Regions from separate parts of the Dietzia sp. CH92 genome, predicted to be linked through region 1. Evidence: riboswitches for the same ligand, from Rfam matches in the RefSeq annotation. Region 1 holds a riboswitch; the other holds the start of a gene.
What was found. Region 1 has a riboswitch for cobalamin ahead of RWK90_RS07755 (ABC transporter substrate-binding protein). Riboswitches for the same ligand answer to the same signal wherever they lie in the genome.
Positions count from the first base shown of each region.

Region 2: linked by a shared signal. The riboswitch ahead of RWK90_RS07180 (ABC transporter substrate-binding protein) and the one ahead of RWK90_RS07755 (ABC transporter substrate-binding protein) in region 1 are both predicted to bind cobalamin.

Region 1 covers NZ_JAVHXC010000003.1:267,553-282,762, reverse strand. The annotation lists gene RWK90_RS07765 (ABC transporter ATP-binding protein) at 1-587, opposite strand, end outside; gene RWK90_RS07760 (iron chelate uptake ABC transporter family permease subunit) at 584-1,603, opposite strand; gene RWK90_RS07755 (ABC transporter substrate-binding protein) at 1,676-2,704, opposite strand; cobalamin riboswitch at 2,761-2,941, opposite strand; gene RWK90_RS07750 (alpha/beta fold hydrolase) at 3,005-3,703, opposite strand; gene RWK90_RS07745 (TetR/AcrR family transcriptional regulator) at 4,061-4,804, opposite strand; gene RWK90_RS07740 (oxygenase MpaB family protein) at 5,000-5,962, shown strand; gene RWK90_RS07735 (YetF domain-containing protein) at 5,975-6,250, opposite strand; gene RWK90_RS07730 (hypothetical protein) at 6,368-6,526, opposite strand; gene fmdA (formamidase) at 6,697-8,079, shown strand; gene RWK90_RS07720 (DUF308 domain-containing protein) at 8,093-8,683, opposite strand; gene RWK90_RS07715 (hypothetical protein) at 8,841-9,245, opposite strand; gene RWK90_RS07710 (12-oxophytodienoate reductase) at 9,421-10,620, opposite strand; gene RWK90_RS07705 (helix-turn-helix domain-containing protein) at 10,867-11,604, opposite strand; gene RWK90_RS07700 (ABC transporter substrate-binding protein) at 11,745-12,980, shown strand; gene RWK90_RS07695 (branched-chain amino acid ABC transporter permease) at 12,977-13,843, shown strand; gene RWK90_RS07690 (ABC transporter permease subunit) at 13,845-15,210, shown strand, end outside.
Region 2 covers NZ_JAVHXC010000003.1:152,614-167,823, reverse strand. The annotation lists gene RWK90_RS07215 (hypothetical protein) at 1-761, opposite strand, end outside; gene RWK90_RS07210 (MMPL family transporter) at 969-3,395, shown strand; gene RWK90_RS07205 (TetR/AcrR family transcriptional regulator) at 3,388-3,999, shown strand; gene RWK90_RS07200 (DUF1648 domain-containing protein) at 4,133-4,639, shown strand; gene RWK90_RS07195 (MBL fold metallo-hydrolase) at 4,636-5,448, opposite strand; gene RWK90_RS07190 (ABC transporter ATP-binding protein) at 5,448-6,320, opposite strand; gene RWK90_RS07185 (iron ABC transporter permease) at 6,317-7,345, opposite strand; gene RWK90_RS07180 (ABC transporter substrate-binding protein) at 7,342-8,271, opposite strand; cobalamin riboswitch at 8,361-8,499, opposite strand; gene ggt (gamma-glutamyltransferase) at 8,531-10,549, opposite strand; gene RWK90_RS07170 (carboxymuconolactone decarboxylase family protein) at 10,682-11,110, shown strand; gene RWK90_RS07165 (long-chain fatty acid--CoA ligase) at 11,266-12,900, shown strand; gene RWK90_RS07160 (cytochrome P450) at 12,972-14,342, opposite strand; gene RWK90_RS07155 (acyl-CoA dehydrogenase family protein) at 14,446-15,210, opposite strand, start outside.

The sequences.
Region 1 (15,210 bases):
TGATGCCGGACGTCCAGGTGATTGGTCGGTTCGTCCAGGATCAGCACCTCGGGCTCCTGCGCCAACGCCCGGGCGATCTGCACCCGCTGACGCTCGCCTCCGGACAGCGTCCGGTATCGCTGATGGATGCGCTCGGCGAGCCCCGCCGTGGAGGCGGCACGCGCCACGACCGCCTCGTCCCCCGGCCGCGGCCCGGACCAGGCCGCGCGGTGAGGGATCCGGCCGAGCTCGATCACGTCCCGCACTGTGGGGTTCTGGTCGGTGCTCACCTCCTGCTCGACCAGGGCCACACGGCGGGAGAACTGTTTGCGCGACAGCGTCCGGACGTCTTCGCCTTCGAGTAGTACCTGGCCGGTCGTCGTGTGGAGCAGCCCGGCCATCAGCCTCAACAGTGTCGACTTGCCCGAGCCGTTGGGGCCGAGCACGCCCACCACGGATCCGGGTGCCGGTGCCAGGCTGACATCGGTGACGATCGGCCGGCCACGGGCGGACCACGAGACATTCCGGGCCTCCAGGGTCGCGCCACCGACGGAGCCCGCTACCTCCGCGTCGCGGTCGGGGGGCACCAGGTCCCCGCGGCGGGTCATCGCGTCCACTCTCGCCGCAGCAGCAGGCCGACGAACGCCGGCACCCCGATCAGCGCGGTGGCCACGCCGATCGGGAGTTCCTGCGGGGCCAGCACCGTGCGGGAGACCGCGTCGATCCACACCAGGAAGATCGCGCCCATGAGCGCGGTGGTCGGGACCAGCACGCGGTGGCGACCGCCCACCAGGGCGCGCGCGGCGTGGGGCAGGACCAGGCCGACGAACCCGATCGCCCCACAGGTGCTCACGATCACGGCCGTCATGAGGGCGGTCGCGCCGAGCAGCACCAGACGGGTGCGCGCCACGTCGACGCCCAACGAGGCCGCCGAGTCCTGGCCGAAGGTGAACGCGTCGAGGCTCGAGGTGTGCAGCAGGCAGAGCGCGAGCCCGAGGCAGACCACCACTGCGCAGACCGCCACGTCGGACCAGCGGATGTCGGCCAGCGAACCCAGCAGCCAGAACAGGACCCCACGGGTCTGTTCGGCGTCGGCGGCGATGTAGACGACGAACGAGGTCAGGGCGGAGAACAGCTGGGTGGCGGCCACGCCGGCCAGCACCACCCGGTCGGTGGTGCCGCCGGAGGCGAAGGCCAGGACCATGACGAAGCCGAACGCGAGCAGCGCGCCGGCGAACGCGCCGCCGGTGAGTCCCACGGCCCCGGCGCCGACTCCCAGGACCACGATGAGCACGGCCCCCGTCGAGGCGCCGGAGGAGATCCCCAGGATGTACGGGTCTGCCAGAGGGTTTCGCAGCAGGGACTGCAGGATCACCCCGCACAGGCCGAGCCCGGCGCCGGCGAGGGCGGCCATCAACGCCCGCGGTAAGCGCAGGTTCCAGATGATCCCCTCCTCGATCCGGGTGAGCCCGGAGTCGGTGCCGGCCAGGCGCGCCGAGACCGAGCGGATCACGTCGGAGGCGCTGAGGTCGGAGGGGCCGATGGTGATGACGGCGGCGGCGGAGGCGACGAGCACCGCCAGCCCCGCGAGCCAGAGAACGAGGACCGTCGCGGGCCGCCGCAGCGGAGCCTGCCGGGTGGCCTGCTCCGCTGCGGGCAGATCGACGGCGCGGATGTCAGCGACCGTCACGGCGGGTCAGTTCCCGGTCGTGGGCGCGTCGACCAGGCCGAACTCCTGCAGGCCGGCCGCCACGGTCTCGACCCCGTAGACCGTACGGAGCGAGGGGTTCATCTCGGCGCCGGTGATGGCGATGAACCGGCCTTCCCGGACGGCGGTCATCTCGCGGGTGACCGGGTTGCTGCGGAGGTACTCGATCTTGGCCTGCGCGGTCTCGGCCGTCTGGCTCTTGCGGGTCAGGTCACCCACCACGATCACGTCCGGGTCGCGCTCGGCGACGACCTCCCAGCTGATCTGCGGCCATTCCTGGGTGGTGTCGTCGAAGACGTTCTTCACGCCCAGGGTCTCGGAGATCAGGCCGGGGGCGCCGCAGCAGCCGGCCATGTACGGCGACTCGGAGTTGGCGAACCAGTACAGGGCGGTCACCTCGTCGGTCGTGGCCAGCTCGCCGGCGGCGTCGAGGCGGCTCTGCAGGTCGGCGATCAGCTCGTCACCGGCCTCCTCCACGTCGAAGATCTGCGCCAGTTCGGAGATCTCGCGGTACAGCAGGTCCGGGGTGAACGGGGTCTCCCGCACCCCGTCACCGGCGTCGGCGACCTTGCCCACGCAGTCGGCAGGGGAGAGGTAGGTGCCCACGCCGAGCTCGTGGAACTGCTCGCGGGAGGCCACCCCGCCCTCGCCGAGGGTGCTGCCGAAGGACGCGGTGACGAAGTCCGGCTCGGTGTCCAGGACCACCTCGAACGAGGGAGCGTTGTCCGCGAGGCGCGGGATGCCCGCGTTGGCCTCGGCGAACTCCTCCAGAACCGGGTCGGTCCACGTGGCGGTGCCGACGATCCTGTCCTCCAGGCCCAGGGCGAGCAGGATCTCGGTCGAGCCCTGGTTGAGGGAGACCACGCGCTCGGGAGGCGCCTCGAGGGTGATCTCCTCACCACAGTTCTCGAAGGGGCCGATAGCGGCGACGTCCGTCTCCGCGTCCGAGGCGGAGGAGCAGGAGGCGAGGGTGAGCGCGGCGAGAACGCCGACGGTGAGCATGCTGAAAGAACGCATAGGTGTACTTCCGTGGTCGCGGGCCCATCTCGCGAGGCCCGGTGATGACCACGCGGCGAGGCGCCGCGAGGGCCAGCCGGTCTTCGGACTCGGGGTCACGCGGCCGGGGCGCCTTCCCGGATCGGCTGATCCAGTGGCATCGTGCCCCGCCATCGCCCATACCGCTGCGCGTCAGTTCCGGACTCTCACCGGATTCCCGCGACCTTGGCAGGTCATGCTGGCGATCTGAAAGCTAACACAGGGGGCGGAACGGGCTCTCCGCGGTGACCCCGCGCGGCGGTCGCCGGCCCCTGGCCGGCCCTAGTCGGCCTCGGCGCCGACCGTCGCGAGGAACTGCTCGACGAGTCGGCCCACCTCATCAGCCAACGGGCCGTCGACCAGGGCGTGGTCGCCACCGGCGAGGGTGACCGCGTGCGTGCCGGTGGGGAACTTGGCCAGGACCTCGGCCACCGCCTCCGGGCCGGCGACGCCGTCGCTGCCGCCGGCGATGAGCAGCGTCGGCGCCGGGTCGCGCAGCTCGAGTTCGCGGGCGCTGGCTTTGAACTCCAGATTGGTCCGCAGCGCCGCGACCGGCAACGCCTGCCCCGGTTCCTCCTCGTCGCCGGTGCCGACGAACCGCCGCGGGATCTCGCGCACCCGCAGCGTGGACAACACGCCGACGGCAGCCCGCTGCACGGGCGGCACGCTCACGCTCGGGCAGAGCAGGACCGCCGAATCGACCAGTCGCTCGGCCAACGCGTGCAGGCCGATGGTCGAGCCCATCGAATAGCCGACGAGGCATACGTGATCCGCGCGGCCGCGCAGGTCCGCCACGGCGGCCCGCATCTCGGCGAGCCATGTCGTCCACGGCGTGCTCCCCAGTGCCGCGGCGTCGTCCTCGTGGCCGGACAGGGCGAGCCGGTGGGTGTGAACCCCGAGTCGTTCGAGTCGCGGGGCGAGCGGGTCCCACATTGCCCGGTCCCCGCCGAAACCGTGAATGAGCAACGCCGCGATCGTCATGCCTCCAGTGTGACGCGAGGGACCCCGGCCGAGGCCGCCCGCCGCCCCCTCACGAATCTGACTACGGGCGTGATCGATTCGCGCCCGCGCCGACGGGTGGGGCGCTACGTTCGGTGCACCGGGCCCCGGACCGGCGGGCCCGCGACGGATCGGAGAGTCCCATGAATCCCCTCGCGTCCCTTGCCGAGACCCTCGGCGGCATCCCGGTGGTGTCGCTGTTCCTGTCCCTCGGTTCAGCGGTTCTGGAGGTGGCCGGGGTGGGGTCCTGACCTGCGCCGACGGTGCGTGGCCGGGGCGCGTCCGGTCGGCGCCGGTCGGCGCAGGTTGAGTCCCGGTGTCGGCGAGGTGCGCCGGGCGTCAGCCGTGGTCGCCGCGGGGCGGCGGTGTCCGTGTGGTCGGGGAGGGGTCCTGGGGCGACGACGACGACGAGGTTGGCGCCTCTGTCAGCTGGGCGGCCAACGCGGTGATCATGGTGGCGGCCAACCGCGCGACTGCGGGCCCGTCCAGCCCGCCCGCGGCGGTGTAGGGCCGGTCGTCGGAGTTGAGCCAGACGGACAGCAGTTGGGTCACGCCGCCCACGACGAACTGGGCGGCGTGACCCACGTCCACCGAGGACCGGACGGCCGTGCCCGCGGTGGCGGCCGTGATCTGGGCGAAGAACTCGGTCGACTCCTGGCGCTTGCGGGCGATCAGGGGGTCGGCGATCCGGTGGGAGAACAGGATGTGCCCCGCGCGAGGTTCCTTCTCGAGGCTCTCGACCAGGGCGTTCATCGCGTGCGCGATCTGGTCGGCGAGGTCGTGCGGGGTGGCGAACGCCGCGGCGACCGTCTCGGCGATGCCCGCGACACACGTGTCGTAGGCCGTCTCCGCGAGCGCGCCGGTGGAGGTGAAGTTCTCGTAGAAGTAGCGCGAGGTCAGCCCGGTGCGCGTGCACAGTCCGCGGACGGTGAGCTTCTCCCCGGCGGCGAGGGTGTCGATCGCGGCGTTCACCAGGGCCTGTCGACGGGCGGCCTCGCGCTCGGCCGGTGACCGCCCGCCGTACACCCGCCCCGCCCTGTTGCCGTCCGCCACCGCGGCCCCCGTCTCGCTCCCGTGGTGCACCGGGGTGCACCGTGCGTCACCCTGTCGTGTCCGCACCGCCGTCCGGGGCCGACGGTAGCAGTCCGGACCTGCACCGGAGCGCACCGATGTAATCTGACAACGCTCTTGATCAGATGGGCGGGAGCGCCTACGGTGGGTGCCACGCCGACGTGGGCGCCAACCCGGGGCCCGGCCCGACCGCGAAGGACGGACATCATGACCGCGGTACATCGCATCGCCGATCCCACGACCGATCTCCCGGCCGCCGGCTCCCCGCCCACGAGGCCGTCCGCCGTCTCGGCGCGGGCCGCCCGCCTGCGGGCGCGGCGCCGCCCGGCCGAGCGGGACCTCACGCAGATCGACTCCCTGCTGGAGTTGTCCACGGGCCTGTGGCCGTGGCTGCCCGGGGCCAACGTGATCATGCAGCTGGCCAATCCCGGGGTGGGCTACGGCGTGCTCGAGAGCCGGGTCGAGTCGGGCCGCGTGGACCGCCACCCCATCAAGCGGGGCCGCACCACCGGCCTCTACCTGGCGGTGGCCACCATCGGCAGCGAGTCCGACCGGGCCTTCATCCACGACGAGGTCAAGAGGATCCACTCCCAGGTGTTCTCGACCCCGCAGTCCCCGGTGCGGTATTCGGGGAACTCGCAGCAGCTCCAGCTGTGGGTGGCGGTGTGCCTCCTGCGGTTCTTCGTCGACCAGTACGAACTGCTGTACCGCGAGCTCACCGCCGCCGAGCGTGAGCACGTGCTGGCGCTGGGAATGCCGCTGGCGACCGTGCTCAACGTGGACCCCGCCGCCTGGCCGCCGAGCTGGGAGGCCTACGAGGAGTACTTCCGGCAGGGCATGGAGGCCGCGCGGATCGACGACCCGGTCCGCGAGATGCTCGACGACCTCGTCCGGTTCGGTCCGCTGTCCGGGAAGCTGCTCGGGCTGGGCACCGCGCTGGCCCGGACGGTGGGTCCGGTGAACCACTCCTTCACCCGCTTCGGGGTGCCCCGGCGCACCCGCGAGGAGATGCGGTGGGAGATCCGGCCCGCCGACCTGCGGCGCAGGCGCGTCATCAGCGCGGTGGCCCGGGCCGCCGACGTGGTGGTGCCCGCCCCGTTGCGGGTCCTGTACACCGTCGCCCTGTGGGATCTGCGGGCCCGCCGGGCGCTGGGGATCGCGGTCTTCTGACCCCGGGGCGCTCTACTCCGGGATCGGGCTGCCCGGCGGATCGATCGTGTCGTCGTCCCGGACGGGGACGATGCTGATCATGCCGTTGGGCTCGAGGTAGGCGCGGTGCACGCGCTCGAGGTCCTCGATGCCGTGGAGCCGCAGCTGGGCGAAGACCTCGACGTCCGTCATGAGCTCGCGGCGCATGACGCGCCGGTTGAGCCGACCGTCCTCGATGAGCGGCTTGGGCCGCGCCTTGAGGATCTTCCCGAGGCGTGGCCACCGGTACGAGACGGCGTCCAGGACCACACTCCAGAACAGGATGGTCAGGACGAGGACGAACCCGTCCCCGATGGTGTCCGTGTCACCGGTCAGGCCGGAACTGGCGGCGTCGACGACGAGGACGACGACGAGGAGGTCGGTGAGTCACAGGCCTCCGGCCTCGCGTTGGCCGAGCACCCGGAGGAGCAGCATGAGCCCGAGGAAGACCACCGTGCCGCGGACGAAGAGTTCGGCGAGCGCGATGCTGGGTGTGAAGATCTCCGCCCAGTCCAGCATCCGGCCCTCCTCGTCGTCGCCCTCCACGCCCAGTATGGGCGATTCCGGGAACCCGGGGCCGCGCCCGCGGCGAGCGGCCACCGCCCACCGCCCGCGGCGTCCGGTTGTCGCCGACGGGGGCCTCGGCCACGGTGGAGCACGACCACCGGCGCCCGCGCCCGCGGATCCGCCGGCCCGCCGCGACGCCAGGAGGTTCCGTGACCGACGTGATCTTCCCCCTCGACCCGGACAAGCCCTTCGACGACCAGGAACTCATCGGCCACAGTCGGTGGCACCCCGAGATCCCGCCGGTCGCGACGGTGCGGCCCGGCCAGACCTTCCGGGTGCACTGCCGCGAGTGGTTCGACGGCGCCATCCGGAACGACGACTCCGCCGAGGACATCCTCCGGGCGCCGTTCCACGCCGGCCACAAGCTGAGCGGACCGTTCGCGGTGGAGGGCGTGACACCGGGCGATCTCCTCGTCGTCGACATCGTGGACATCGGTCCCACCTCCACCGACGAGCTCGGCCCCCTCGCCGGCCAGGGCTGGGGATACACGGGCATCTTCTCCCCGCGCAACGGCGGCGGCTTCCTCGGCCACCACTTCCCCGACGCCTACAAGGCGATCTGGGAGTTCGGCGGCGGTCGCGCCACCTCCCGCCACATCCCCGGGGTGGGCTTCGAGGGCGCGCCGCACCCGGGTCTCATGGGGACCGCGCCGTCGCCCGCACTGTTGGCGAAGTGGAACGCGAGGGAGGCCGCGCTGGTCGCCACCAGACCCCTGCGCGTCCCACCGCTCGCGCTGCCGCCGCTGCCCGACGGCGCGCTCCTCGGGCACCTCGCGGAGGACGACGCGCCGCGCGTCGCCGCCGAGGCCGCGCAGACCGCGCCCCCGCGCGAGAACGGCGGCAACCAGGACATCAAGAACCTCACCGCCGGCAGCCGGGTCTACTACCCCGTGTTCGTCGACGGCGCGAACCTGTCGGTAGGCGACCTGCACTTCTCCCAGGGCGACGGCGAGATCACCTTCTGCGGCGCCATCGAGATGGGCGGGTACATCGACCTGCACGTCGACGTGATCCCCGGCGGCATGGACACCTACCGGATCCACGAGAGCCCGGTGTTCGTCCCCGGCGGGGGAGGGCCCCGGTACGACGACTGGATCTCGTTCTCCGGCATCTCCGTCACCGAGAAGGGCACGCAGCGCTACCTCGACCCGTACCTGTCCTACCAGCGGGCCTGCCTCCACGCGATCGACTACCTCACCACCTTCGGCTACACCCGCGAGCAGGCGTACCTGCTCATCGGCGCGGCACCGGTCGAGGGGCGCCTGTCCAGCGTGGTGGACATCCCCAACGCGTGCGCGACCCTGTACATCCCCACGGCGATCTTCGACTTCGACGTCCGGCCCGGCCCCGACGGGCCGCATCAGGTCGAGCGGGGCGCCGGCGTCCCCCGCGCCGAGGCGTCGCGGCTCCCCGACGACGAGGTCCTGCGGGCGATCCCCAAGGACAAGAGCGCGCTCCTGCCGGCGGCACGTCGGCTGGCCGGACACCGGGTGCGACCACTGCGCGACGCGGTCAGGCGGATCTGGCGCTGAGGGGTCGCCGGCGTCAGTCAGGAAACGCCTCGCCCCTCAACGGGAACGCGCGGATGACGTTGAGGACGCCGAGCACGAGCAACGAGACGGCGAAGAGCCACCACAGGAAGCCCGCGCCCCACACCGGGGTGCTGAGCAGCGCGAACCCGGCGATCACGGAGACGATCGCGAAGAGGATGGTGATCGCGGTGGAGCCGGTGTCGCCGAGCGTGAACAGCGCGGTGACGCCCTCCACGATCCACAACACGCCGATCATGACGGTGACGAACAGCGCCAGGAACAGCGCCGACTCCTGCAGTGAGGCGAACGCGTAGGCCCCCGCGAGGATGAACAGCAGGCCGAGCAGGCCGTGCCCGATCCGGCTGCCCGTCCCGTGCCGCTTGGCGAGGATCGCGACGGCGACGTACACGAGACCGCCGGCGATCGCGTACACGGCGAGCACGCCGGTCACGGCCACGGCGGTCTTGACGGGCCACAGCAGGACCGCGATCCCGAAGCCCACGGCGATGAGGCCGCCGATGAGAAGTGCGACGCGGAGCGGATTCACCCGGCGCCGGGCGTCGGGGGTGGCCGGAGTGGTCGAGGCGGTCCGGGCGGCTGACATCGCGGTGGGCTCCTATCGGACGAGGCGTTCAGGGATCCTGTGCTGGCTCGGACGTCCACGACCGGGCGCCGAGGGGGGGGAACGCGTTCCCCATTCAACGCCGCTCCCGCGCCCGCCGGTAGGGGTTCGCGCTGGCCGGGAGTCGGCGGCGCCGCGATCAGTCGGCCAGATCCGCCTCGTCGGCGGCGACGGGGCCACCCAGCTCGCCCGTGCCGTAACGGTCGAGTACCGCGCGGGACGGTGCACCCCAGCGGGTGTGCGCGGCCTGTCTGCTCATGCCGGCGGCTCGGCCGATGGTCTCCCAGGTGACACCCCAGCGGCGGAGCCCGACCACCGCGCCCAGGGCGTCGACCCCGGTGGCGTGCTCGATCCGGAACGCGAGCACCTGGACGGCCACGTGCCACTGCTCGAGCTCCGCCTCGGTCGTCGGGCGGGGACCGAGAAGGTCCTGGGCCTGCGAGAACGCCTCTCTCGCCGCCGCGGCCGAGGCGGAGCGGACGGCGTCGTCCACGGGAGTCGCCAGCGCTGTCGCGAGCGGGCCGGGGGTGGAGTGCTCGGTCATGCCGTCAACGGTAGGCTGACAGGCGAGCGGCTGTCAACGATGGGTTGACAACGGGCTCGTCGACGCCCCGTCGGCCGGTGAGGCTACTTCTCGCGCGGGACCTCGCGCAGCTCCCCGGTCGAGACGTCATCCGGTGGGCGGCGGGGCGCTTTCACTACAGAGGTGGCGAGGCCGATCAGGCGGGGGCGCGCAGCGGCGCCTCGTGCACCTCGCGGTCGAACTCCGGCAGCGGCTCGGCGGCCCGCAGGACGCGGGCGATCGCCGGATCGGCCAGGTGCATCCGGCCGATGGAGATGAGATCGAACTCGCCGCGTTCCATGCACTCGATGACCGAATCGATGTTGTCCGACGCGACGGCCGCTTTGCCCGACTTCTGCTCACGCAGGGACGTCCCGATCCCCACGCCGCCGACCGCGCCCGACGGCTTACCGGTGAGCCGGCGGGCCCATCCCGCGAGGGTCACCTTGCCGTCGTCACCCTCCAGGTTGGGGAACGCCGGATCGCTGAACCGACGCGTCGACGCGTCGAACAGGTCGACACCCGCCTCGGCGAGCGCGCCCAGGTAGACGCCCAGCTCGTCGGGGGTCGTCGCCTTGAGCACCGTGTAGTCCTGCTGGGTGTGCTGCGAGAAGCGGTAGAACAGCGGGGCGTCGGCACCGATCGCCTCGCGGACCGCCGCGACCACCGCTGCGGGGAAGCGGCTGCGCGCCGCCAGGTCGCCGCCCCACTCGTCGGTGCGCCGGTTGGTGTCGGCCCAGACGAACGCGTCGAGCAGGTACCCGTGGCCGCCGTGCAGGGTCACCCCGTCGAATCCGGCGTCCAGGGCGTAGCGCGCCGACCGGGCGAACGCGGCGATCACCTCGGCGATGTCCGCCTCGGTCATCGGCTCCACCGCCGGCGACCAGCGTTCGATGCTCCGCTCGGAGTACGTGGTGACACCCGGGGTGCCCCACAGCCCGGACGGGCGCATGGGATGCATCTCCATGAGGCGGTCGCGGTTCTCGCGGTCGAAGCGGGCGTTCGCGCCCCACAGCGGACCGACGTGCCACAGCTGCGCCATGATCCGGCCGCCCGCGGCGTGGACGGCGTCCGTCACCACGCGCCACGCCGCCACGGACTCCGGTCCGTCGAGGCGCGGGATCGCGGAGTGGTCGACCGCCGTGGGGTGGTCCACCCCGATGCCCTCGGTGACGACGAGCCCGGTCCCGCCCGCAGCGCGCGCGGAGTAGTAGTCCCGGTTGATCTCGTCGGGCAGACCGCCGGGGCAGTCCATCCGCGTCATCGGCGACATGACCAGGCGGTTGGCCAGGTGCAGGGACCGGACGTCGAGCGGCTGGAACAGTGCTTCACGACCGGGGGCGACCAGCGGAGTCATGATGCGAGACCTCGTGCTTCTCCGTGTGGCGACGGTTGTCGGCCCGCGCCGGGCTCCATCGCAGGTTGACGACTGTCAATATGAGTCGACTGTACGTGGCGCTCGCGGGAAAGTCCGCATCCGCCGCTCGGATTCCGAGGTGCGGCTCACGTTTCTTTCGCAAGCGATTGCTCGAGGCTAGCCAAGCGAACCGTAGAAGCGCCAGTCGGAGGTCAGCCGTCTGCGCGCCCGGTGACGTGACCCGCGTCAGATGAGCGGCCGCGACTCGAGGGCGGCGACCTTGCTCTCCAGGGCGAGGAGTCGACGCTCGAGTTCGGTTGGCCCCGCCGCGGGGATGCGGCCCTCGCCGGAGGGGGCCGCCGCGGACGGGGACCCCGCGCGCGCGTCGGTCCCGGACGGGCTGGGGCCGGCGGCGGTGACGGCGGCGCCGTCGAGGAACACGGTCAGGAGCGTGTCGGCGATGGTGGTTCCGCGTTCGGCCAGCGCCTCGCGGTGTTGGCGTACCGACCACCACACGCTCTCGCGGACCATCCGCGAGAACTCCTCCGGGTCGAGCCCTTCCCGTAGCTGCCCGCTGTCCCGGGCCCGCGTCGCCGTATCCAGCCAGAACCGGTTGGCCCTGCGTACGCCGTCCGCGATCTCCTCCGGCGCCTGCGGGCCGTGGTAGGCCAGCTCGTTCTGGTAGATCTCCGTCGCGTACGGGTGCTTCTCGGCCACCTCGATGGACGAGTACAGCAGCGCGCGTAGCTCCTCCCGCATTCCGCTCACGTGAGGGAGGACGGACGCGTAGAGCGCGTTCAGGTCGCGGATGAAGTCGTCCAGGATCGCGAAGGCGATGGCGTCCTTCGAGGCGAAGTGGTGATACAGGCTTCCCGACAGGAGCCCGACGCCGTCGGCGATGTCGCGCACGCTGGTGCCGCCGACCCCGCGCTCGACGAAGAGTCTGGCGGCGACGCGCTTGATCTGCTCCCGACGGGTCTCCATCAGCACATGTTTACCCCATGCCACGCCGAAAGTGCGCGCCGGGATTACCAAGCGATCGCTTGCTTGTTTGTGACGTACGGCATAGATTCGTCCCGAACCAAGAAAGTGCTTGGTTGGTTTCTGCTGAAAGGTGTGCCCTCGTGACACGTCCCGCGTCAAAGCTCCTCGCCGGAGCGCTCGCGCTGCCCCTCGTCCTCGCAGGGTGTGGAGGCCAGCAGCTCGGCGAAGAGTCCACCTCCGACGGCCCGTTCCGCGTGTTCTTCACCGCGGACATGACCGGACCGACCGCGACCCTGAGTCGTGCGCTGCTGTCCGGGATGAAGGTCGCGGTCGACGACGCCAACGCGGCGGGTGGGATCGGCGGCCGCGAGGTCGTCCTGATCGAGAACAACGACCAGAACGACCCGACGAGCGCGGTGAGTGCGCTGCAGGAGCTCATCAACTCCGGCGAGAAGCCCGACCTGGTCTATCCCGGTGGGTCCTCGGCCGTGTCGCTCTCGCTGCTGCCGATCACCACGCGCGAGGAGATCCTCTCCCTCGGCGGGACCGTCGCCTCGCAGCTCAACGACCCCGAGGCGTTCCCGTACCACTTCGGCACCGCCGAACTGACCGACGCCTATGTGCCGCCGTTCGTGCAGATCGCCGAGGAGCAGGGCTTCGAGAAGATCGCGATGATCTTCTCGAACAACCCCACGGGCCAGGCCGCGGAGGCGGCGTATCGCAAGGAGATCACGGCGGCGGGCCTCGAGTTCGTCTCGGTGGGCTACCAGCCCGAGGCGCTCGACATGACCGCTCAGCTCGAGCAGCTGCGCTCGCAGAACCCCGACGCACTCATCTTCGAGGGATACGGCACCCCGGTCCAGTACCTCATGCGGTCGCGGGCCGGCATGCGCTGGGACATCCCGAGCTTCTCCAACCAGACCTCCTCCACGTACCCCTTCGTCGAGGACTTCTCCGAGGAGCAGCTCCGCGGGGTGCAGGTCATCCAGTCCAACTGGACGGTCAACGAGGGGGAGACCCCCGCCGAGATGGTCGAGTTCATCGAGAAGGTCAAGGCCGTCCCCGAGGGCGACACCCTGCCGCAGACCGGCGTGCGTCTGCCCGCCGTCTCCGCCGCGACGGTGCAGCTCACCGCGTGGGCGGTCGAGCAGAACGGCGGCAAGACCGACACCGCCTCGATCATCGAGACCTTCTACAACGACCTGCCCGAGGAGGGCGGCGACGCCACCCCGTGGCTCACCGACTCGAAGGGACCGAACTCCTACCAGTACTCCGAGGACAATCACTTCCCGTTCAGCCCGCCGGAGATCTTCCTCTACATCGACCCGGGCATGTATGACGACGGTGGCATGTACGTGCCGGGTAAGCGGTCGTGACCACGATCTGGCAGGGCCTGGTCCTGGGCAGCCTGTACGCCCTTATCGCGACGGGGTACAACATCGTGTTGCTGTCGGCGGGGATGGTGAACTTCGCCTACGCGACGTTCCTGATGGCCGGGACGTATTCGGCGTTCGTGGTGACCGTGGAGTGGGGTCTGCCCTGGCCGGTGGGCGTGCTGCTCGGTGCGGTCGTGGTGGCGGTGCTGTCGGTGCTGATGGAGAGGTTGGCGCTGCAGAAGCTCATCGCCGAGCATCGGCATCTGACCGCGTTGATCGTGACGATCGGTGTCTCGCAGATCGTCGAGGGCGTGGTCAAGGTGATCTTCGGTGATCGGCCCCGCTCGGTGCCCACAGTGGTCACCAGTGACACCGTGCGCCTGTTGGGCGGGATCGTGCGCCCCAGTGATCTGTTGCTCATCGTGCTCGTTGTCGTCGTCGTCATCGCGTTGCACCTGACGATGACCCGCACCATGGTCGGTCTGGGGGCGTTGGCCTCGGCCGAGGATCCCGATGCCGCCGGGGCGCGCGGCATCAACGCCCGCGGGCTGGGGATGGGCGCGTTCGCCCTGTCCGGTGCGGTGGCCGGTGGGATGGGCCTGTTCGTGGCCGGGAACACCTACGCCGATGCCAACCTCGGGCACGCCCTGGCGGTGCTGGGGATCGTCGCGGTGGTCATCGGCGGCGCCGGCAACCAGCTCGGCGGGCTGATCGGCGGGTTCATCGCCGGCCTGTTGTCCGCGCTGGCCGGGCGCTATCTGGGTGCCGAGTACGCCCAGGTCGCGGTGTTCGTTCTGCTGCTGGTGATCCTGCTGGTCAAGCCCGCCGGGTTCTTCGGAGCCCCGGCACAAAGGACGGTCTGATATGTCCGCACTTCGCAAATTCGCCCCGGCCCTGCCGCTGCTGCTGGTGGTGGTGCTGCTCGTGGGGCCCTCGTTCGGTCTGATCGGGGCCGTGGCCGCCCGCGACATCATGCTCGTGGCCACCCTGGCCCTGATGGTCTCGGGCCTGAACCTGGTGCTGGGCTACGCCGGCGAACTCGCGGTGGGCCAGGTCGCGTTCTACGCGATCGGCGCCTACATCGCCGGGTTCGTCGGGATGTCGCTGGGCCAGCACGACCTGCTGGTCGGTCTGGCCGCGGTGATCGTCGGCGCCGTGATCGTCGGCCTGGTCACCGGGGTGCCCAGCCTGCGCCTGTCCGGGTGGCCGCTGGCGATGGTGACGTTCTTTTTGGTGCTGATCGTGCCCAACCTCATCGAGATCTTCTCCCGCTGGACCGGCGGCGGCCAGGGCATGGCCGTGGAGCGGGCCACCTTCTTCGGCTCGGAGCTGGGCGCCTACGGCTACTACATCGTCGTGGTCGCGGTCACCGCGATCTGGTTCCTGGTGGTGCGCAACATCATCCTGTCCCCGCACGGCACCGGCTTTCTGGTGCTGCGCCAGAGCCCGGAGCTGGCCGGCGCGCTGGGGATGTCGGTGTACCGCACCAAGCTCAAGGTGTACGTGCTGGGCACCATCGCCCCCGCCCTGGGTGGGGCACTGTTCGCGTGGATGGACGGCTTCATCGCCCCCGACTCGTTCACCTTCGGCCTGGCCATCACCCTGCTCGCGGCGTCGGTCTTCGGCGGCGGCACCTCCATCTACGGCGCACTGCTGGGCGCGGCGGTCCTGCACTTCACCGAGGACGCGCTGACCGGGTTCAACCAGTACCAGCTCATCGTCTTCGGTCTGCTGCTGGTCGTGCTCGCGATCGCCCTGCCCGACGGCGTCGTGGGCCTGGTGCGCCGCTGGCTGGGCCGCTACCTGCCCGCACCCGGCCACACCGCCGGCGCACACACCCACACCGGCGAGGCCCTCGAGCTGGACGGCCTGCGCGGCCAGCCGGTCGTGGTGGACCAGCTGGACAAGTCCTTCGGCGGCAACCACGCCGTGCGCGGGGTCAGCTTCACCGCCCGCCCGGGTGAGATCACCGCCCTGATCGGCACCAACGGCTCCGGCAAGACCACCGTGCTCAACATGATCAACGGCTTCCTGCGCCCCGACACCGGCGCCGTGCACCTGGGCCAGGGCGACGGCGCCCGCACCCTGCACACGATGAGCGTCGACGCCGTGGCCCGCGCCGGGGTGATGCGCACCTTCCAGACGCCGATCATGCCCGAGGGCGTGACCACCGTGGACTTTGTGGCGTTGGGTGGCTACCTCACCGACCCGGCCTCCCTGGCCGAGACCG
Region 2 (15,210 bases), 110 kb from region 1:
GCCGGGTCGTAGGCGTCCATCTCCGAGTAGACGCCGAAGGCCGTGCCCTCCAGGAGGATGCCGCCGGCGAAGCGGAGGAATCCGGACGCGCTGCCCCGCAACGGGACGGGCAGCGCCCCGTCCAGGAGGGCGATGAGCTGCGGGACCGGCCCCTCGACCGCCTCGAGGACGCGGCACTTGTCCGCCAGCGACAACCGGGAGAAGGGGCTGCCCAGCGGTCCGGCGATCGACGCCGGGTTCACGAGCAGCGCGCCGGTGCCCAGCAGGAGCGCCACCGGCAGCGACAGCGGGAGCACGCGGTCGCTGTAGACGTACCCCAGCAGCTCGTCGATGCGCCGGCCGTCGGACTCGGACAGGCCCAGGAACGGTTCGGTCGCGACGCCCAGGTCGGACAGGGCCTGGCCGAACCCCAGGGCGAGCGGCCGCGCGAGCTGATCGCCCATCCCGAGGTAGTTGTCGAACAGGTCCTTCATGAACTCGCCGCCGCCGACCTCGATCGGGCCGGCGTCGGTGCGGAGGGTGCCCTGCTGCCGCGACCACTCGTCGGGCCCGGGCATCACCATCACGCACAGCCCGCGCATCGTGTCGAGCGAGAACGCCTCGACCGCGTCGAGGGCGGCGCTGCCGGTGCCCTGTGCACGCGCCCGGGCGGTCAGCCCCGGCGGGCCGGAGAGCGCACCCGGTAGCGCCGCGCCGACGCCGACCACCGCCCCCACAAGCCACGCGCGCGCGAGAAAAACTCGTCGATCGATCTCGTCCATGGGCCCCCGCCCCCCTACCGAACAGTGAGAGCACTCTAACCATGTGATCGCCGTCACGCCACCGCTGCAGTGGTGCTCCGATCGCGCCGGAGTGTCCCGCAGGGTGTCCTCCGCCACACAACGTTGCACGGGCTGTGCAATCGTGCAGTCGCCGTGCAAAACTGCGAGAGTTCGCGAGACGCACCTATATCACGAGGAGCCCAGCGCATGGCGTCATTTCTCTACCGGATCGGCCGCTCGGCCTACCTGCACAGGTGGAGGTACATCGTCGCGTGGCTGCTCATCATCGCGGGTATGGGCACGGCCGCCGCCACCCTGTCGCAGCAGACCACCAGCAGCTTCGAGATCCCCGGCCTCGAGTCGATCGAGACCCAGGAGGAGATCCAGCAGCGGTTCCCCGGCTCGCCCAGCCAGCTCGACGTGCCCACCGGCACCGTCGTCCTCCGCGCGCCCGAGGGCAGCACCCTCGCCGACCCGGCCGTGGCCGAGGACGTCGACGCCTTCCTGGCCGAGGTCCGTGAACTGGACTTCCTCACCGGCACCGAGGCCATCGTCAGCCCGGTGCTCGCGGCCGAGGGCATGCGCCAGCAGCTGACCGAGGCCAAGGCCGCGCAGGGCATCCCTCAGGAGCAGATCGACGCCGACTTCGCCGCGCTCAGCCCCCTGAGCGAGGACGGGACGACCGGCACGCTCCAGGTGCAGTTCGACGCCGAGACCACGATGAACGTCGAGGCCGAGGACCGCGAGGCCTTCGCCGACCTCGTCGCGGAGCACCAGGACGGTCTGACGATCGCCTACTCGGGCAACGCGTTCCAGACCTCCGAGATCAGCGCGACCGGCGAGATCATCGGTATCGCCGTGGCCGCCGTCATCCTCACCATCACGTTCGGCTCGCTCATCGCGGCGGGCCTGCCCCTGCTCGTCGGCGTGGTGGGCGTGGGCATCGGCATCGCGGGCATCTTCGCCGCGACCTCGTTCACGGACACCATCAGCAACTTCACGCCCACGCTGGCGTCGATGATCGGCCTCGCCGTGGGCATCGACTACGCCCTGTTCATCGTCTCCCGGTTCCGCACCGAGCTGGTCAAGCACATCGGCGGCAACGACCTCGAGCCCAGGGAACTGGCGCAGCAGCTCAAGACGATCCCGTTCCGGGAGCGCGCGCACCTCGCCGGACTCGCGGTCGGCAAGGCCGGGTCGGCCGTGGTCTTCGCGGGCCTGACCGTGCTCATCGCGCTGGCCGCGCTGTCGATCATCAACATCCCGTTCCTCACGGCGATGGCGCTGTCGGCGGCCGCGACCGTCGCCGTGGCGGTCCTCGTGGCCATCACCCTGCTGCCGGCCGTCCTCGGCGCCGTGGGGACGAAGGTCTTCGGCGCGCGCGTGCCGGTGGTCAAGGCCCCGGACCCGGAGGACGAGAAGCCGACGATGGGCCTGACCTGGGTCCGCCGCGTCCGCAAGCATCCGATCCTGCACGCCGTGATCGCGGTGGTCCTGCTGGGTCTGCTCGCGATCCCGGCCGCGCAGCTGCGGCTGGCCATGCCCTCGGACGGCACGATGTCGCCCGGCACCCCCAACCGCACCGCGTACGACCTCACGTCCGAGGCGTTCGGCCCGGGTCGTAACGCGCCGATGATCGCGCTGGTCGATACCCTCGACGTCCCGGCGGAGGAACGCCCGGCCGCGTGGGCGACGGCCGTCGAGGACATCCAGGCGGTGGACGGCGTCCAGAACGCGCAGATCATCGAGACCAACGAGGCGGGGGACGCCGCCCAGGTGCTGGTCACCCCCGAGTACGGGGCGACCGACGAGCAGGCCGCCACGGTGCTGGACAACATCCGCGACGGCATCGGCGAGTTCGAGCAGCAGACCGGCGGCACCTACTCGGTCACCGGCGTCACCCCGATCTACGAGGACATCTCCGAGCGTCTCGCCCAGGTGCTCCTGCCGTACATCGGCATCGTCCTGGCGCTGGCGTTCATCCTGCTCATGCTCGTGTTCCGCTCGATCTGGGTGCCGCTCATCGCCGCGCTGGGCTTCGGCCTGTCGGTGGCGGCCACGTTCGGTCTCACCGTGGCGCTGTGGCAGGAGGGCTGGGGCGGCATCGTCTCCGACCCGCAGCCGATCATCAGCTTCCTGCCGATCATCCTCATCGGCATCGTGTTCGGCCTCGCGATGGACTACCAGGTCTTCCTCGTCACCCGCATGCGCGAGGGCTGGGTCCACGGCAAGACCGCGCAGAACGCCGTGGCCAACGGCTTCAAGCACGGCGCCCGCGTGGTCACCGCGGCGGCGCTCATCATGACCGCCGTGTTCGCGGCCTTCATGACGATCGACGAGCAGTTCATCAAGGTGATGGGCTTCGCGTTGGCGGTGGCGGTGGTGTTCGACGCGTTCGTGGTGCGCATGACGATCATCCCGGCCGTGATGTTCCTGCTCGGGGAGAACGCGTGGAAGATCCCGCGCTGGCTGGACCGGATCCTGCCCTCGGTGGACGTCGAGGGGTCGGCGTTGGAGGGGCTCGAGGAGGCGGGCCCCCGCGATGCGGGAGACCGTGCCGGATCGGGCGACGACGACGAGGTGGTCCACGCCGACACGGTGGCCGCGGGCCGGTCCACGAGGTCCGATGGCTAGCCTGCGCGAGCGGAAGAAGGCCGACACCCGGACCCGCCTCTCGGCGGCCGCAGTGGAACTGCTGGTCGCCGAGGGCGCGGAGGGGGCCACGGTCTCGGCGATCGCCGGGCGGGCCGGGGTGTCGACCCGCACCTTCCACAACTACTTCGCGCACCGCGAGGACGCGTTCGTGCACTTCCTGCGGGAGCAGATCGCCGAGTTCGTGCGGCAGGTGGACCAGGCGCGTCCGGAGCTGACCCCCGTGGACATCTTCCGGACGATGTTCCGGGAGCTGTACGGTCGCTCGGCGGATGACATCGAGGCCGCCGAGAACCTGCTCGTGGCCGGGGAGCAGATCGGCATCATGCTCTCCAGCGAGGCCCGATCGTGCCTTGCCGAGCAGATCCTCGACCCGCTGTACGAGGCGATCGGCCGCCGGGAGCCGCAGCTGAGCGGATTCCGCGTCCGGGTGCTGGTGGACCTGAGCCTGGCCGCCGGTGCCTCGGTGCTGCGGCACCGCCCGCGCGGCGGCGAGCAGGACGCGACGCACGGTCGCGCGGGTTACCTCGACGAGGCGTTCGACCTGCTCGAGCGCGGCGCCGCCGACCTGCTGCGGGGCGACTGACCGTGCCGGGCGCGCGGGGGTAGGTAGCCGCACGCCAACATGGCGTCTCGCGCGCACCGCGGGGGGTGCGAGACGCCATCCCCGGGAGCGGCTGCGGACTCGACGTACGTCCGCGCGGGTAGGTTCGTCACCGATGAGTCCGAAGAGCCCCGCGACCCCGAAGCGTCCCGCCGCCGAGTACGTGACCGGTCCGGTGACCCGCGGCCTGCGGCTCGTCTCGCTGGCCGCGATCGTGGCGGTGAGCGCCTACCTCCTCGTCCGGTACCCCACCCTGCCCGAGACGGTGCCGATCCACTTCACCTTCCGCGGGGAGGCCGACGGGTTCGGCGCCAGGTCCAGCCTGCTGTGGCTGGCCGGCGTCATGCTCGCGATGGGCTCCCTCATCGCGTGGCTGTCCACCAGGCCCCGGGTGCTCAACTACCCGGGCGAGGTCACCGAGGCCAACGCCCAGCGCCTCTACCGCGAGGGCGAACGGATGATGGTGTGGGTGCTGGCCGGGGTGGCGGTCGTCTACCTCGGGATCGTGCTGCAGACCTTCGCGGACGCCGGCTCGGCTGTCCTCGTCGCGGGGTTGGCCGCTCTGATGGCGTCGACACTCGCCGGCCTGGTGCGGATGGTCATCGCGGAGACCCCGAACTAGGACCGGGCCCGGAGGTCGACCACCTCGCCGTCGACCCCGGCCCGGGCGCCGAGTCCGCGCAGGCGCGGGGCCAGGACGTCGGGCGGCGGGTTGTGGTGCCCCAGGTGGACGGCCACCACCTCGGTGTCCTCGACCACCGCACCCGCCTCGCGAAGCCGCGCGAGCATGTCGGCGAACCGGGACAGACCCAGGTGCGCGGGGGAGAGCTCCTCCCGGTCGCCGAGGGTCTCCTCGAGGAACACCGCGTCGTACCGGGCGTCGCGTACCGCCGCGAACCAGTCGTCCTCCCACGGCCCGGTGTCGGTGGCCCAGAGGATGCGCACGCCGTCGGGGCCGGTGAGGTCGTAGAGGACGGCGTCGCCGTCGCGGAAGACCCGGTGCCGGGCCGGCAGCACCCGGACGTCGTAGCGGCCCACGGTGAGGCGGTCCCCCGCACGGACCGGGACGAAGCGCACCGGAACGTCCGGACCGACCCACGGGCGACACACGTCGAGTGCATCGGCGGGGCCGAGGACCTCCAGCTCGCCGGCCTCCGGGACCCACGAGCGGTAGAGCAGCGCCTGGGGGCCGAGATGATCGGCGTGGGCGTGGGTGATCAGCAGATGCCCGACCGACGCCAGGGTGCGCCCGAGCCGTACCGCCGCGCCCGGGGCCTCCGGTCCGCAGTCGATCAGCATGTCGTCGTCGACCATCGCGGAGGTCTGGCCCCGCACCACGTCGAGTCGGCGTGCCGCGCCGCACGAGTCGCACCGGCAGAACGGGTTGGGCCAGCCGTCGGCCGCGCCCGTGCCCAGCAGCACGACCTCCATCAGGGCGCGCCCGCCCCGCGCGTCGAGCCGTCCGCCCGCGAGCCGCCCGGCCCGCGCCGGGGCAGCACCGCCGGGCCGTCGGGCCGCGCCAGGACCTCCACGCGCGCCCCGTACACCTGCGCCACCCGCTCGGCGGTGAGCACCTCGGCCGGCGGGCCGTCGGCCACCACCCGCCCGCCGTCGAGCAGGACCAGTCGCTCGCCGTAGTGCGCGGCCGAGGTGAGGTCGTGCATCGCCGCCACCACCGTCAGCCCGCTCTCGCGGCGCATCGAGTCCACCAGGTCCAGCACCTGCTGCTGGTGGCCGATGTCCAGGGCGCTGGTCGGCTCGTCGAGCAGCAACACCCGCGGCTCCTGCGCCAGGGACCGGGCCAGGACCACCCGCTGCAGCTCGCCGCCGGACAGCGTGGTGGCGGTGCGGGCGGCCAGATCGTGCAGGTCCAGGCGGTCGATCACCCGGTCCACGACCTCGTGGTCGTGGGCGGTCTCCGTGCCGAAGCGGGAGATGTGCGGCGTGCGGCCGAGGCGGATGAGCTCGCGGGCGGTGACCCCCTCGGGGACCACCGGGCGCTGGGGCATCATCGCCACCGTGCGGGCGACCCGGCGGCGCCCCGCCCGGCGCGGCGCGAACCCGTCCACCTCGACCCGCCCCGACGCGGGGATGAGGCCGGCCAGGGCGAACAGCAACGTCGTCTTGCCGGAGCCGTTGGGGCCGACCAGCGACACCCAGGACCCGGCGGGCACCGACAGGTCGATGCCGTGCAGCACCGGCGCGCGGTCGCGCGCGACGTGCAGGTCGCGGCAGGCCAAGGCGGGGTGGCGCGGCGTGGTCGGGTCCGAGGGGGCCCGGCGAACGGGGTCGGTCGGGCTCATATCTGCCCCCGACTGCGACGCAGGACCACCAGGAAGAACGGGGCGCCGATCGCGGCGGTGACCACGCCGATCGGCAGCTCGGCCGGGCTCATGGCGGTACGGGCCACGACGTCGGCCAGGACGAGGAACGTCGCGCCCACCAGCAGGGACGTGGGTAGCAACAGCCGGTGCCCGGGCCCGATGAGCATCCGCACGGCGTGCGGGATGACGATGCCCACGAACCCGATGAGGCCCGAGACCGACACGACCGCCGCCGTGCCGAGGGTGGCCACGCTGATGAGGATGAGCCGCACGCGCGCCGGGGCGATGCCCAGGGTGGCGGCCTCGACGTCGCCGACCGCCATGACGTCGAGCATCCGGCGGAACAGGGCGATCACGGCCACCGAGACCAGCACGTACGGCAGCACGGTCTGCACGTCGGTCCACCCGCTCGTGGTGAGGCGGCCGAGCATCCACGAGTACACCTGCCGCAGCGTCTCGTCGTGACGCTGCATGAAGAACGTCTGGATGGCGCTGGCGAACGCGGCCACCGCGACGCCGGCGAGGATGATGACGACCTCGCTGCGCCCGCCGCCCACGCTGCGCCCCAGCGCGTACGTGGCCATCACCGCGATCATGCCGCCGGCGAACGCGGCGGGCGGCACGAGTCCCGAGCCCGCCGCCCCGCCCACCACGATCGCCAGGGTCGCGCCGAGCCCGGCGCCGCTGGACACGCCCAGCAGGTACGGGTCGGCGAGCGGATTACGGAAGACGCCCTGGTAGGTGGCACCGGCGATCGCGAGCGTCGCACCGACGATCGCCCCCAGCACCACGCGCGGGATCCGGATCTCCCACAGGATCACCTGCTGGCGCTCGGTGAGCCCGGAGTCCACTGCGACCAGCGGCAGACGGTCGACGAGGTCGAGCAGCACCCCGCCCGCGGTGAGCCCGGCCGGACCGATCAGAGTGCCGAGCAGCATCGCCGCGCCGAAGAGCAGCGTCGCCCCGCCCAGCACGAGGGCGTGGCGGGGCGACGGGCGGGTCATGACGCGGGCTGGGTGGCGGGGATCTGCGCGACGATCGCGGCGACCTCGCGCATGAAGTCCACGACGCGCGGGCCCCAGCGGCTGGCCAGGTCCTCGTCCACCACGTGGACGCGGCCCTCGCGCACGGCGGTGAGCCCGCCCCAGCCGGGCCGCTGCGCGACGGTCTCGGCGGTGACGCCGCAGCACTGCCCGTCGGCGAGGAACACCAGGTCCGGGTCGGCCTCGAGGATGAGCTCCTCGGACAGCTGCGGGTAGGTGTCGTCGCCGGTGGCGATCGAGGTCAGGCCGAGCAGGGAGTACACCTCGCCGATGTACGTGTCGTCGGTGACCGTGTAGTACGTGTCGTCCAGCTCGTGGAAGTACGTCAGCGGCGTCTCGCGCTGCGGCACGGACGCGACGATCTCGTCGATCTCACCCTGCATCTTCGACACCAGCTCGGCGGCCTCGCCGATGTTGCCGGTGGCCGCGCCGACCTGCTCGAGCTGGGTGTACGTCTCGTCGAGGGTCTGGGCGGCCGACAGCTGCAGCACCTCGACGCCCGAGCGCTCGAGCCCGGCCACGACGTCGGCGTTGTCGTCGGTCAGCACCACGAGGTCGGGGCCGTAGCCCAGGATCGCCTCGAGGTTGGGCGTGTAGCCGGACAGGTCGGTGACCGGGGCGCCCTCGGGGAAGTCCGAGCGCTCGTCCACCGCCACCACCTGGTCGCCCGCGCCCACGGCGTAGAGCATCTCGGTGGTGGTGGGGCTCAGGGACACGATGGCCTGCGGCTCGCCGGCCGCCGCGCCGGTCTGGTCGGCGGGGGCGGCGTCCTCGCCGTCGGCGCCGCCGCACGCGGTGGCGACGAGCGCCAGCGCGGCCAGGGGCGCGATGAGCAGGGAGCGGGCGCGTCGGGCGCGCGGGCCGTGGTGTGGGCTGGGGTGGTGCACGGCATCCTCCGTGATCCGGAGGACGAGAACAGCTCGGGCCGCGGCGCGGGGCCGCTGCACGCAACCGTCCTTCGTCCGAGGTCGATTCGTACTCGCGCCGAGGATCCGGCCGACCTGGCTTGCCCGTGTGGGGGACGGGATCACAGTTGCGGGACAGCGTCGGATTCCCACCGACTTCCGCCGAGCACCTCGGTCGCCCGGCGCGGGGCCGGACCCCTCGAGGGTAGCCGAGCGGCCGCGACGGGCAGAAGTGGCCGCGTCACCCGCCCAGCACGACCCCCTCGCGCCGGGGATCGGCACCGCCGACCAGGGTGCCGTCGGACTGGCGCAGGATCGCCGAGAGCCCCGAGGACTGCTCCTCGGTGGAGATCTCGTGGCCGCGCTCGGTGAGCCACCGGGTCAGCTCGGAGTCGTCGGTCACCGCCGGGTGCTCGCCGCCGATCGCGGTCTCGGGGGAGTTGATCGCCCCGAACGACGGGGAGCCCACGGCCTGCTGCGGGTCGAGCTCCCAGTCGAGCATCCCGACGAGGGTCTTGACGACGAACTGGATGATCCGCGAGCCGCCGGGCGAGCCGACGACCGCGCGCAGCTCGCCGCGCGCGAGGGGCGTGCCGTCGAACACCAGCGTCGGGGCCATGGACGAGCGGGGTCGCTTGCCGGGTTGGACGCGGTTGGCCTGCAGTTCCCCGCTCTCGTCGCGGGGTTCGGCGGCGAAGTCGGTGAGCTGGTTGTTGAGCAGGAAGCCCTCGACCATCTGGAATGAGCCGAAGGCGGACTCGATGGTGGTGGTGAGGGCGGCGGCGTTGCCCTCGGCGTCGATGATGCTGATGTGGGTGGTGCCGTGTTCGGGGCCGGTGAACACGCCGCGGGCGTCGAAGGCGAACTCGCCGGGTTCGGCCTCGCCCATGGACCGTTCGGTGTCGATGAGACCGGCGCGGTCGGCGAGATAACCGGGCCGCAGCAGGGTCATGGCCGAGCCCAGCGGCGGCGGCACGAAGCGGGGGTCGGCGATGTAGACGTCGCGGTCGGCGTAGGCGAGCCGCTGGGCCTCGGTGACCAGGTGCACGGCCTCGGGGGCGGGCAGGCCACCGTCGGGCCCCACGTCGACCGGCGGGTACGCGGCGAGGTCGTACTCGGCGAGCATGGCGAGGGTGGAGGCCACCGCGGTGCCGCCGGAGGACGGCGGCGCCATGCCGCACACCGCGTGGTCGCGGTAGGGACTGCACACGGGGTCGCGTTCCACGGCCTCGTAGCCGGCGAGGTCGTCGAGCGTCATGGCGCCGGGGGTGATGCCCTCGCGGGCGGTGCTGACCTGCTCGACGATCGCCTCGGCGATCGCGCCGGTGTAGAAGGCGTCGGCGCCCTCGGTGGCGATGGCGGCCAGGGTCTTGGCGTAGGCGGGGTTGGTCAGGCGGGTCCCGGCGGGTTTGCCGGCGTCGCCGTCGAGGAAGTAGGTGGCGGCGTCGGGGTCGCGGGCGAGGTCCTCGGCGGAGGCGGCGATGGACTCGGCCAGGCGGGGGCTGATGTCGAAGCCCTCGTCGGCGAGCCGGGCCGCCGGGTCGAAGAGCTCGCCCCACTCGCGGGCGCCGTGCTCGGTGTGCGCGGTCTCGAGGAGGCGGAGGATGCCGGGGACGCCGACGGACCGGCCGCTGCGCCGCGCGTCGGGCTGCGGTTCGCCTGTGTCCTCGGGGGAGATGTGGCGGAGGTAGTCGGCGGTGGCGGCGGCGGGCGCGGTCTCGCGTCCGTCGTAGGTCTGGACCTGCCGCAGGTCGGCGTCGTAATGGACGAGGAATCCGCCGCCGCCGAGCCCGGAGGACTGGGGTTCGACGAGCCCGAGGACGGCCTGGGCGGTGACGAGGGCGTCGGCGGCGGTGCCGCCGTCGGCGAGGACCTCGCACGCGGCCAGGGTGGACAGCGGGTGTGCGGTGGAGACCGAGTACGACGCGGTGGCCACGGGTCGCATCCCGGTGCGGTACCCGGTCGCGACCTCGGGGTTGAGGGAGATCGGGCCCTCGGGTGCGGCTCCGTCGGCGGTGCGGGCGACGGGCGTGCCGCCGCCGTCCTGGGCGCACGGGGCGGTGTCCTGGACGGGGAGGGGTTCGCCGCCGAGCGCACCCGGGCGCGCGGAGGTGGGACGGTCCGGGGGCGACGACGAGGTGGGCGCGGCCTCCTGCTCGGCGCCTCCGGGGTCGGACGAGCAGGCCGACAGCGCGAGGACGGGCGCGAGTCCCAGGGCGAGGACCGCGCGTGCGATCCGTCGGGAAGTCCGAGAGTGCATGGCGGGCCGCCTTCCGGAGCCGGGTACCTCCTCCCAGGGTGCTCCGGCGGCGCGCGGCGCGGGCGGTTTCGGTCAGGATGGTCGGGAACGGCGCGCAGGAGGGTGACGCCGAGCGCAGGGAGGTAGGACGGGATGACGACGACGAGCGGCGCGGCAGCGGGGCCGGCGGGCGGGGACCTGCGGGCGCAGGGGTTCGCGACCAGACGTGAGGTGATGGGCGACGACTTCGTCGACCGGGCCATGGGTCGGGCCGCCGGGACGGCGTCGGAGGCCCTCCAACACGTGGTGACGGAGAACGTGTGGGGCAACATCTGGGACCGGCCGGGGCTGGGTCGGCGGGATCGCAGCCTGCTCAACATCGGGATGTTGGTGGCGCTGCGGGCGAACGCCGAACTGGCCGGGCATGTGCGCGGCGGGCTGACCAACGGGTTGACCCGCGAGGAGATCGCCGAGGCGGTCATCCACGCCTCGGGCTACTGCGGGGCACCCGCCGCGCTGTCGGCGATGAAGACGATCCAGGAGGTGTTCGACGCCCTCGACGCCGAGCCCTCGCAGGGGTGACCCGCGTGTGTGCGGTGCCCCCGTACACGGTCGCGGTCGATTCCCCCGTGAGCGGGTGGGGTGGCGGTTCCCGCGGGTAGTCTCGCCGCTGAGAGTGACCTGCGGCATATCCACGTTCCCGGCAGGTCATGCCCCGCGAGTAAGGAGCCCCTCCCATGCGCAGCACGATGATGCCGGAGCAGCTGACCATCAGCACGATCCTCCAGTACGGCGCGACGGTCCACAAGGACGCGGTCGTCACCACGTGGACCGGTGAGGAGCCGCGGCGGGTCTCCTTCGGGGAGATGGGTGGGCGGGCCGCGCAGCTGGCCAACGCCCTGCGCTCGCTCGGGATCGACTCGGACCAGCGGGTCGCCACCTTCCAGTGGAACAACGGCGAGCACATGGAGGCCTACCTGGCCATCCCGTCGATGGGGGCCGTGCTGCACCCGCTCAACATCCGGCTGTTCCCGGACCAGCTGGAGTTCGTGGCCAACCACGCCGAGGACAAGGTCGTGATCGTCGACCCCAGCCTGATCCCGCTGCTGCAGCCGCTGCTCCCGCGGTTCTCCACGGTCGAGCACGTCATCGTCACCGGGGGCGCCGCCGACACGCTCGAGGCGCCGGAGGGGATGCAGGTCCACGACTACGACGCGCTGCTCGCCGCGCAGCCGACCGAGTTCGACTGGCCGGAGGTGGACGAGAACTCGGCCGCCGCCATGTGTTACACCTCGGGCACCACGGGTGACCCGAAGGGCGTGGTCTACTCGCACCGGTCGATCTACCTGCACTCCATGCAGGTGTGCATGTCGGACGGGATGAACATCTCGTTGGACGACAACGTGCTGGCGATCGTGCCGATGTTCCACGCCATGTCGTGGGGCCTGCCGTACGCCGCGTTCCTGGTCGGCGCCTCGCTGCTCATGCCGGAGCGCTTCCTCCAGCCCGAGCCGCTCGCCGCGATGATCGCCGCCGAGCGTCCGACCCTGGCGGCCGCGGTGCCGACCATCTGGATGGCCGTCGACGCGTACTCGGTGGACCATCCCGTCGACATGTCGAGCTTCCGCGCGGTCGTGGTGGGTGGCAGCTCCTGCCCGCCGGAGCTGATCCGCAAGTTCAAGGACAACTACGGGATCAACATCATCCACGCCTGGGGGATGACCGAGACCTCGCCCATCGGCACCCTCTCGCGGCCCGCGGCCTCCCTGCCGGAGGAGCGGCAGTTCGAACTGCGCAAGACCCAGGGCCGGTTCCTGGCCGGGGTCAAGGCGCGGATCGTCGACGACGCGGGCAACGAGCTGCCCTGGGACGGGGAGTCCGTGGGCGAGCTGCAGGTCCGCGGGCCGTGGATCACCGGCAGCTACTACAAGGTCGACCAGTCCGACGCGTTCGACGACGGCTGGCTGCGCACCGGCGACGTCGGCTACGTGTTGCCCGAGGGCTTCCTGCAGCTGACCGACCGCGCCAAGGACATCATCAAGTCGGGCGGCGAGTGGATCTCCTCGGTGGAGGTGGAGAACTACCTGCTCGAGCACCCGGCCGTGGCCGAGGCGGCGGTCGTCGGCGTGCCGGATCCCAAGTGGGACGAGCGCCCGCTGGCGACGATCGTCGTCAAGGAGGGCCTCCCCGACCCGGATGTCGAGGAGCTGCGCGCCCACCTGGCCGAGCGGATGGCCAAGTGGCAGGTGCCGGAGCGCTTCGCCTTTGTCGACGAGATCCCCAAGACCTCGGTCGGCAAGCTGGACAAGAAGCGCATCCGCGCCTCGCACTCGGAGGGTGAGCTCGAGGTCATCAACGCCCTCGACAGCTGACCGCACCCCGCCGCCCGGGTCGCCGGGCGGCGGGGTGCCCCGGCCGCACTCGCGGCATCGGATGGGCGGGGTCAGGCGGCGCCGACGCGGCTGAGCGGGCGCAACGAGACGGGCAGGCCGTCGCCGGGGTAGGGCAGGGAGTCGTTCTTCATGGGCGGGGAGTAGTCCAGCGGCACCGACCACTCGAAGTGCCGCAGCAGGGCGCTGAGCACGAGTTTCGACTCGAGGTTGGCGAAGATCATGCCGAGGCACTTGTGCACCCCGCCGCCGAACGGCTCCCACGCGAACCGGTGCGACTTGTCCTCCCGCCGCTCCTCGGAGAACCGCTCGGGGTCGAAGATCTCCGGATCGGTCCAGTACTCGGGCATGTGGTGGGTGTACAGCGGCATGATCGAGGTGAGCCGCCCGGCCGGGATCTCCACGCCGAGGATCTCGGTGTCCTTGACCGTCTTGCGGGCCAGCACCGGCACCGGCGGGTGCAGCCGCAGCGTCTCCTTCATCACCAGCGCCAGGTCGGGCAAGTCCTCCAGCTCGGCCAGCGTCGGGTCGGGGCCCAGCGCCAGGCACTGCCGACGCAGGCGCTCCTGCCACTCGATGTCGCGGCCCAGCTCGTAGACCATCGACGTCACGGTGCTGGTCGTGGTGTCGTGCGCGGCCATCAGCAGGAAGATCATCTGGTTGATGATGTCGTCGTCGCTGATCCCGCCGGAGGCGTCGGCCACCTGGCACAGGGCGGAGAACAGGTCCTCGCCCGGGTTCGCGCGGCGGGCCGGCAGGTGCCGGCGCAGGAAGTCCTCCAGCAGGCGTCGGCCCCGGGTCGCGCGCCCCCACTTGGTGAACGGCACCGGCGCCGTCGACCGGACGTACCCGTTGGCGGCCTGCACGCAGTCGACGAACGCCGTGTTGACCCGGTCCAGCTCGCCGGGCGCGGCGTACTCGGCGCCGCCCATGAACACGTCGGTCGCCAGGTCGAGCGTGTGGGACTTGAGCGCGGGATAGATCTGGAACGCCCGGTCCGGGGACCAGGCGGAGATCCCGGCGTCGACGAGGGGCGCGAGCGTCCGCGTGTAGCCCTCGAGCCGGGGCCGGGTGAAGGCCTCCTGCATGATCATGCGGTAGTGCTTGTGCTCCTCGAAGTCGAGCAGCATCAGCCCGCGGTTGAAGAACGGCCCCACCAGGTATCCCCAGCCGGGGCCGCTCGCGAACGCCTTGTCCCCGTTCTGCAGGGCGGCCTGGCACGCGTCGGGCCCGATGAGGGCGGTCCAGGTGCGGCCGAGCAGGGTGAGATCGGAGACGGGGCCGTGGTCGCGGTAGCGCCGGGCCATGGCGGACAGCGGGTCGTGCACGTACTCGAGCGTCTTGCCCAGCACCGGCAGGTGGGAGCGCAGCGGGGCCGGGTCGGGGCGGAAGATCTTCGGGCGGGGGTCGCCGGGAATGGACATTCTGCACCTCTTTGTCTGCGGGTTGCCCCCAGTGTGTGACACAACTCACGGATTGTCACGCGATTTTCGAAACCGGCGGTGTCGTTTCTCCGTCGCGGCGGCGTCAGGCCCGCTCGACCAGCGCCGCCACGTCGACCCCGTCGGGCAGCGCCCCGTACTCGGCAGAGCGGTCGTCGCCGAGGCGGGCCAGGCAGAACGCCTCCGCCACGGGCGCGGGCGCGTGGTCGAGCAGCACCGCGGCCTGCTGGGCCAGGGCCATCGCCTCGACCAGCCGGCGGGCGATCCCCGGCGCCGCGCCCGGGTCGGCGGCGGCACGGCCGACGAGGCCGCGCACCCGCTCGACGTGCCGGTCGTATAGCTCGTGCGAGCCCAGCTGCGCGGCCAGCTCGGCGTCGAAGGCGGCCACCGACTCCGGCTCCCGCGCCATCGCCCGCAGCACGTCCAGGGCGATGACGTTGCCCGAGCCTTCCCACACGGCCAGCACCGGCTGCTCCCGGTAGCGCCGCGCGAGCGGGAACGCCTCGGTGTACCCGTTCCCGCCGAGGCACTCCAGCGACTCGTAGGCGTGGTTCGGCCCGCGCTTGCACACCCAGTACTTGGCGACCGCGGTGGCGAGCCGGCGGTAGGGGGCGGAGTCCTCGTCGTCGTACGCCGACGCCAACCGCAGGGCGGTCCACGTCGCGGCCTCGGACTCGAGCTGCAGGTCGGCGATCACCGCGGCCATGGCGGGCTGGTCGATCAGGGTCGCGCCGAACGCGGTCCGGTGCCGGGCGTGCCACGCCGCCTCGGCCACTCCCTGGCGCATGCCGGCCGCCGCGCCGAGCACGCAGTCCAGGCGCGTGCGGCCCACCATCTCGATGATCGTGCG